2 regions of the Cytobacillus kochii genome follow, and region 1 is predicted to be linked to the other one. Evidence: a T-box and tRNA genes for the amino acid it is inferred to sense, from the RefSeq annotation. Region 1 holds a T-box; the other holds one or more tRNA genes.

Region 1 (4,216 bases):
CTCTAGCAATACTGCTTGATGCGAAGAACCTGAATCAAACCACACATCCATAATATCAGTTTCTTTTGTAAATACACCATTTGGGCTACCTGGATGAGTAAATCCTTCAGGCAATAATTCCTTTGCCTCTTTTTCAAACCACACATTAGAACCGTGCTCTCTAAATAGGTTGGATACATGATTAATGGTTTCGTCTGTAATAATCTCTTCTCCATTTTCTGCATAGAAGACAGGAATTGGCACACCCCATGCGCGCTGTCTAGAAATACACCAATCGCCACGATCACGAACCATATTATAAAGCCTTGTTTCGCCCCATGCTGGTGTAAATGTTGTATCATTAATTGCTTGCAATAATTCCTGTCTAAAATCTTTAATTGAAGCAAACCATTGAGCCGTTGCACGGAAAATAACTGGTTTTTTTGTACGCCAATCATGTGGATAAGAATGCTTGATAAAAGAAAGCTTCAATAACGCGCCGACTTCTTCTAATTTTTCAGTGATTGGTTTATTCGCCTTATCATAGAAAAGACCTTCAAAGCCAGGTGCTTCTTCTGTCATTACACCTTTATCATCTACTGGACATAATACATCTAAGCCATATTTACTTCCGATGTAAAAGTCGTCTTCACCATGTCCTGGAGCCGTATGAACACAACCAGTACCAGCGTCTGTAGTTACATGGTCACCAAGCATAACAAGTGAATCACGGCCATATAATGGATGTTCAGCAGTCACATATTCTAAGTCACTACCTTGAATGGTTTGAACGACCTTAGGATTTTCCCAGCCAATCTCTTCTGACACTGTCGCTAGCAGGTCTTCAGCTACTAAATATTTTTCGTTATCCACTTCAACGACAACATATTTTAGTTTCGGGTGGACAGAAATACCTAAGTTAGCTGGCATTGTCCAAGGAGTGGTTGTCCAAATAATAATACGTACGTCATCAGTTAAAACATCTTTGCCATCTTTCACTTTGAATCCTACATAAATGGAAGCGGATTGCTTATCTTTATATTCAATCTCAGCTTCAGCTAATGCAGACTCAGATGATGGTGACCAGTAAACAGGTTTCTTCCCTTTATAGATATAACCTTTCTTCGCCATCTCACCAAAAACTTTAATTTGTTGGGCCTCATAGGCAGGTTTTAATGTAATATAGGGATTTTCCCAATCTCCACGAACACCTAATCGCATGAATTGTTCACGTTGATTTTCGATTTGACCGTACGCATATTCTTCACAAAGCTTACGGAATTCTGCTACCGTCATTTCTTTACGTTTTACACCTTTATTCGTTAATGCTTGTTCAATGGGTAATCCATGCGTATCCCAACCAGGAACATATGGTGCATGGTAACCACTCATTGATTTATAGCGGTTGATAAAGTCTTTTAAAATTTTATTTAATGCATGTCCGATATGAAGATCGCCATTCGCATAAGGAGGTCCGTCATGCAGAACAAACAAAGGTTGATTTTTTGTGCGCTCAAGCACTTTTGCATAAATATCTTGTTCATTCCATTCTGTTTGCATTTCAGGTTCTCTTTTTGGCAAATTTCCTCTCATTGGGAAATCTGTTTTAGGCATTAATAAAGTATCTTTGTAATCCATAGCTCATTTCCTCCTCAACATACTACATAACATTATGACCAAAGTAGCGTTCATACATAAGGTACGCGGAAAAAACACAAAAAACCCCTCATCCCAAAAAAGGGACGAGAGGTTATATATTCCCGCGGTACCACCCTTGTAGATAGAGAAATTCCTATCCGCTCAAAAATCAATTCGTAACGTGAACGTCTACGCCTTACTCTAACTTTTTAGCTCAAGTAAGGAACTCAAGGGTGATGTTCAAATTCTTCTTCTTAATATCAGGCTTTCACCTACCCTGAATCGCTGAAGTGGAAATCCACTCTTTTAAGTAAGATAGAATGCTACTATCCCTGTCATCGTTTTATCATGTTTTTTCTAGATTATATGCGATAGGATACAACTTCGTCAAGTCGTCGTTTATCTTAAAAGATAAAAGTATCTTATACTCTAGATTCTTCTTCTTTTGTAGACTTTAATTCTGTTGTATCTAGCTCATACTCCATTAAGTGGTCCCAGTCATCATTCTGCAGCATATCTAATTGGGCTTCAATTAACATTTTAAAACGATTTCTAAATACTTTCGATTGCTTTTTCAAATCTTCTATATCTAGCGCAATCTTCCTTGCTTTAGATAATGATTCATTCACAATCCTATCGGCGTTTTTCTCCGCTTCCCGAATAATTAACTTTGCCTCTTTCTGTGCGTTTCGCTTCACTTCTTCCCCAGCTTCTTGCGCAACAACAATCGACTTATTTAACGTCTCTTCGATCGTATTAAAATGTCCGACTCTTTCATTTAAGTCGTTTAAACGCTCTTCTAATTCCTTCTTCTCACGAATAATGATTTCATAGTCTTTAATCACTTGATCTAAAAACTCATTTACTTCATCTTCATCATATCCACGAAAACCTTTGCTGAACTCTTTGTTATGAATATCTAATGGTGTTAATGGCATAAGGCCACCTCCTAGATCAGTTGGTCAAATTATGTACATTTGTTAACATGTAATTCGACAGTTTCTTGCAGATTCCTGCATAAAATTCGATACACTTTCAATTTTATATCGGTAACACACTATAATCATTATAGCTAAAAAAGATTATTTTTGTATACCGACAACTACTTTCCATTTTTCTTTCTTCGTTTTTCCCTCAATCGCAATAACCTTACAGCGCCCATAGCCTCTTACTGAAATTGTATCACTCTCACGGCAATCGAATGCTACATTTTCTTTCATTGCCCAATTTACTTTTACTTTTTTTGCAGAAATGAGTTGTTGCGCCTTTTGTCTAGAAAAATTATAAATCGATGCAATCAGCGTATCAAGTCTTAAGGATGACATTGTAAAAACTTTTTCTTGCCACTGCTCTTTTGCATCGATAACAGATGCAAATGGCTTTTCTTCAAGTTGAACAGAAGCTTTCCCAACAGATTCTAATTGCATAGAAATATAAGAGGATACTTCCTTAGAGACAATTACTTGTATCGTATGACCTTCAAACAAAATATCTCCAAATTTACTTCTTTTCAATCCGAGTGACATCAGGCTTCCAAGTACTTGAGGATGCTCGATTAATACGAATTTATGCGGATAATTTACTTGGTATAATTCTAAGCGAAAATCGTCCATTTCCGGTATAAAATAATCTGGAAAAATAAGCGCGCGTTTTCTTTCAGCGTTTCTATGTCCACCGTCAAATTGTACGCGCACATCACTTTGAGAACCAATGATGGTGTGTAAAATATCTTGTTCCCTTGGATCGAGAAAATCTGTAAGCTTAGGCGCATACGTTTGTTCAACCGTTTGTCGCCAACTTAACACTTGATCAATAAACTCTCTCTCTTCCGTACGAAAATGTTGATATAGATTTGACATTTGCTTACTCCTTTAAAACTGGTTAGGCAAGAAAAGCCTAACTATGTTTAACAATTGTATAATAGTATAACATTTATTTTTTATTTGTTTTACAATTGTCTTAGAATCCCGATGAATAGTCATTGAAAAAACAAAATACGAGCTAAGCATTAGCTCGTATTTTCTACATCATCCAAAAAAATATTTGTCTAATTCCGGATGTAGCTAAATTTAATACTAATATGGCTACAATCGGCGAAATATCTAACATCCCACCAATTGGCGGAATGACACGTCTAAATGGTTCAAGAAAGGGTTCACAAATTTTTGTTAAAATTTGCCCAATACTAGATTCTCTTGCATTCGGAAACCATGACATGAGTATGTATATAATCAATGCCCATGAATAAATCTCCACGGCTGTTATAATAATCGAAAATAAAGTTGCCATATTTAATTTACCACCTCGAGTTTTCTTCTTCCTGTTCCTGAATTATTTGTGAAATATTACCAGATACTTCGACATTTTCAGGTGTACATAAAAAGATGTCCATTCCAATTTTTTGTATATCTCCACCAATGGCATACACAGTTCCACTTAAAAAATCAACAATGCGCTTTGCCTGGCTTTTATCAATTCTTTGAAGATTAACCACAACAGCTTTTCTATTCTTCAATTGATCAGCAATTTCTTGAGCTTCAGCATAGACGCGCGGCTCCACAAGGACAACTTTTGATGATTTTTGCTGACCGCCTTGTCC
Region 2 (4,216 bases), 1.8 Mb from region 1:
CGGGCACCTTATTCCTCGCTAGAGGCTTTTCTTGGCAGTGTGGAATCAAGAACTTCGGTACTAAATTTCCCTCGCTATCACAGCTCAAGGTATATGACCATGGGATTTGCCTCATGGTCCCTCTAACTGCTTAGACGCACATCCAATCGTGCGCTTACCCTATCCTCCTGCGTCCCCCCATCACTCAAACAGAATACGGTGGTACAGGAATATCAACCTGTTGTCCATCGCCTACGCTTTTCAGCCTCGGCTTAGGTCCCGACTAACCCTGAGCGGACGAGCCTTCCTCAGGAAACCTTAGGCATTCGGTGGATGGGATTCTCACCCATCTTTCGCTACTCATACCGGCATTCTCACTTCTAAGCGCTCCACCAGTCCTTACGGTCTAGCTTCAACGCCCTTAGAACGCTCTCCTACCACTGAACATCAACGATGTTCAATCCACAGCTTCGGTGATACGTTTAGCCCCGGTACATTTTCGGCGCGGAGTCACTCGACCAGTGAGCTATTACGCACTCTTTAAATGGTGGCTGCTTCTAAGCCAACATCCTGGTTGTCTAAGCAACTCCACATCCTTTTCCACTTAACGTATACTTTGGGACCTTAGCTGGTGGTCTGGGCTGTTTCCCTCTTGACTACGGATCTTATCACTCGCAGTCTGACTCCCATGGATAAATCTTTGGCATTCGGAGTTTGTCTGAATTCGGTAACCCGATGAGGGCCCCTAGTCCAAACAGTGCTCTACCTCCAAGATTCTTACGCATGAGGCTAGCCCTAAAGCTATTTCGGAGAGAACCAGCTATCTCCAAGTTCGATTGGAATTTCTCCGCTACCCACACCTCATCCCCGCACTTTTCAACGTACGTGGGTTCGGGCCTCCATCCAGTGTTACCTGGACTTCACCCTGGACATGGGTAGATCACCTGGTTTCGGGTCTACGACCACATACTCATTCGCCCTATTCAGACTCGCTTTCGCTACGGCTCCGTCTGTCCAACTTAACCTCGCATGTAATCGTAACTCGCCGGTTCATTCTACAAAAGGCACGCTATCACCCATTAACGGGCTCTAACTACTTGTAGGCACACGGTTTCAGGATCTCTTTCACTCCCCTTCCGGGGTGCTTTTCACCTTTCCCTCACGGTACTGGTTCACTATCGGTCACTAGGGAGTATTTAGCCTTGGGAGATGGTCCTCCCTGCTTCCGACGGGATTTCTCGTGTCCCGCCGTACTCAGGATCCACTCTGGAGGGAACGAAGTTTCAACTACAGGGCTTTTACCTCCTATGGCGGGCCTTTCCAGACCTCTTCGTCTATCTCGTTCCTTTGTAACTCCGTATAGAATGTCCTACAACCCCAAGAGGCAAGCCTCTTGGTTTGGGCTAATCCCGTTTCGCTCGCCGCTACTCAGGGAATCGCGTTTGCTTTCTCTTCCTCCGGGTACTTAGATGTTTCAGTTCCCCGGGTCTGCCTTCCATACCCTATGTATTCAGGTATGGATCCTATCCCATAACGGATAGGGGGTTTCCCCATTCGGAAATCTCCGGATCAAAGCTTACTTACAGCTCCCCGAAGCATATCGGTGTTAGTCCCGTCCTTCATCGGCTCCTAGTGCCAAGGCATTCACCGTGCGCCCTTATTAACTTAACCATATGTTTGGGTTGCTTTCGCTTCCCTCACGGTTGTGTTTTTAAAAAAGTTTAGTATCTCTACTCTATTATATAGAGAGAAAATAACTAAGGTGGCGATTACTCGGTAATCTTCTTCATTACATTATCTAGTTTTCAAAGAACGATTTGTTGGTGGAGCCTAGCGGGATCGAACCGCTGACCTCCTGCGTGCAAAGCAGGCGCTCTCCCAGCTGAGCTAAGGCCCCGTATTAAAGTTAAAATGGTGGGCCTAAATGGACTCGAACCATCGACCTCACGCTTATCAGGCGTGCGCTCTAACCAGCTGAGCTATAGGCCCACATAACTTCACGGTAAAGTATTTAATCATATCAAAGAGATTGCACTCTCAAAACTGAACGAACAGTCTAACATCAAGTTAATTCCGTATATTCCTTAGAAAGGAGGTGATCCAGCCGCACCTTCCGATACGGCTACCTTGTTACGACTTCACCCCAATCATCTGTCCCACCTTAGGCGGCTGGCTCCAAAAGGTTACCCCACCGACTTCGGGTGTTACAAACTCTCGTGGTGTGACGGGCGGTGTGTACAAGGCCCGGGAACGTATTCACCGCGGCATGCTGATCCGCGATTACTAGCGATTCCGGCTTCATGTAGGCGAGTTGCAGCCTACAATCCGAACTGAGAATGGTTTTATGGGATTGGCTAAACCTCGCGGTCTTGCAGCCCTTTGTACCATCCATTGTAGCACGTGTGTAGCCCAGGTCATAAGGGGCATGATGATTTGACGTCATCCCCACCTTCCTCCGGTTTGTCACCGGCAGTCACCTTAGAGTGCCCAACTGAATGCTGGCAACTAAGATCAAGGGTTGCGCTCGTTGCGGGACTTAACCCAACATCTCACGACACGAGCTGACGACAACCATGCACCACCTGTCACTCTGTCCCCCGAAGGGGAAAGTCCTATCTCTAGGATTGTCAGAGGATGTCAAGACCTGGTAAGGTTCTTCGCGTTGCTTCGAATTAAACCACATGCTCCACCGCTTGTGCGGGCCCCCGTCAATTCCTTTGAGTTTCAACCTTGCGGTCGTACTCCCCAGGCGGAGTGCTTAATGCGTTTGCTGCAGCACTAAAGGGCGGAAACCCTCTAACACTTAGCACTCATCGTTTACGGCGTGGACTACCAGGGTATCTAATCCTGTTTGCTCCCCACGCTTTCGCGCCTCAGCGTCAGTTACAGACCAGAAAGTCGCCTTCGCCACTGGTGTTCCTCCAAATCTCTACGCATTTCACCGCTACACTTGGAATTCCACTTTCCTCTTCTGCACTCAAGTTCCCCAGTTTCCAATGACCCTCCACGGTTGAGCCGTGGGCTTTCACATCAGACTTAAGGAACCGCCTGCGCGCGCTTTACGCCCAATAATTCCGGACAACGCTTGCCACCTACGTATTACCGCGGCTGCTGGCACGTAGTTAGCCGTGGCTTTCTGGTTAGGTACCGTCAAGGTACCGGCAGTTACTCCGGTACTTGTTCTTCCCTAACAACAGAGTTTTACGATCCGAAAACCTTCATCACTCACGCGGCGTTGCTCCGTCAGACTTTCGTCCATTGCGGAAGATTCCCTACTGCTGCCTCCCGTAGGAGTCTGGGCCGTGTCTCAGTCCCAGTGTGGCCGATCACCCTCTCAGGTCGGCTACGCATCGTCGCCTTGGTGAGCCGTTACCTCACCAACTAGCTAATGCGCCGCGGGCCCATCTGTAAGTGATAGCAGAACCATCTTTCAATCTAATTATATGTATAAATAGATATTATCCGGTATTAGCCCCGGTTTCCCGGAGTTATCCCAGTCTTACAGGCAGGTTGCCCACGTGTTACTCACCCGTCCGCCGCTAATCTTTGGGAGCAAGCTCCCTCAGATTCGCTCGACTTGCATGTATTAGGCACGCCGCCAGCGTTCGTCCTGAGCCAGGATCAAACTCTCCAATAAAGTGTTTGATTAGCTCATTTGCACCTATGGTGCTTTGTTGCTGATAAATCAGCTTTTTTAGAATTACGCTTGACGTTTTACGTTCGTTCAGTTTTCAAAGAACAATCTCGTTCGCTTCAGAAGCGACTTTATTAATATAACATATCGTGTCATCTGAGTCAACATCTTTTTTTGATGTCAATCAATCTTTCATGTCGTCCTCTTGCTGACTTGAATAAGTATATCAGCAGTAACCACTATTTGCAAGCATTATTCAACAATTATTTTTATAAAATAATTTATTGACCATTTCATTCATAGTTAACACCAAAAAATACCTCCATTGATACTCCTAAAAGAATCTATAAAACCCTATTAGTATAGTCTGTAGTAGTGTGCTAAAGGTAGTCATTAAAATGATCTCATCCTAATAAAAAAGCCGAACACAATCCAATTTTGAAATTTGAATTGTGTCGGCACTCATTTGATTTAAACAATTTGTTTATTCTCTTTCATCTTCACTGTCGATAGATGCTTCAGGCAATTCCTCTGCAGTTTCAAGTGGCTTTGCTCGCTCTTCTCCATCTTTTTCTTCTTCCTTTTCAACTTTTGCTACAGTAG

What was found. A T-box is a leader RNA that pairs with one kind of tRNA and senses whether it is charged. The one in region 1 lies ahead of ileS (isoleucine--tRNA ligase), so its partner is inferred to be a tRNA-Ile.
Region 2: it has a tRNA-Ile gene. The T-box ahead of ileS (isoleucine--tRNA ligase) is inferred to sense a tRNA for this amino acid. The anticodon was not compared.

Annotation. Positions count from the first base shown of each region.
Region 1 covers NZ_CP085254.1:1,855,064-1,859,279, reverse strand. Annotated here, with positions in the region: gene ileS (isoleucine--tRNA ligase) at 1-1,617, opposite strand, end outside; T-box leader at 1,715-1,965, opposite strand; gene LG276_RS09840 (DivIVA domain-containing protein) at 2,040-2,555, opposite strand; gene LG276_RS09835 (RNA-binding protein) at 2,700-3,476, opposite strand; gene LG276_RS09830 (YggT family protein) at 3,640-3,906, opposite strand; gene LG276_RS09825 (cell division protein SepF) at 3,914-4,216, opposite strand, start outside.
Region 2 covers NZ_CP085254.1:8,647-12,862, reverse strand. Annotated here, with positions in the region: rRNA gene LG276_RS00055 (23S ribosomal RNA) at 1-1,650, opposite strand, end outside; tRNA gene LG276_RS00050 (tRNA-Ala) at 1,801-1,876, opposite strand; tRNA gene LG276_RS00045 (tRNA-Ile) at 1,892-1,968, opposite strand; rRNA gene LG276_RS00040 (16S ribosomal RNA) at 2,068-3,616, opposite strand; gene gyrA (DNA gyrase subunit A) at 4,098-4,216, opposite strand, start outside.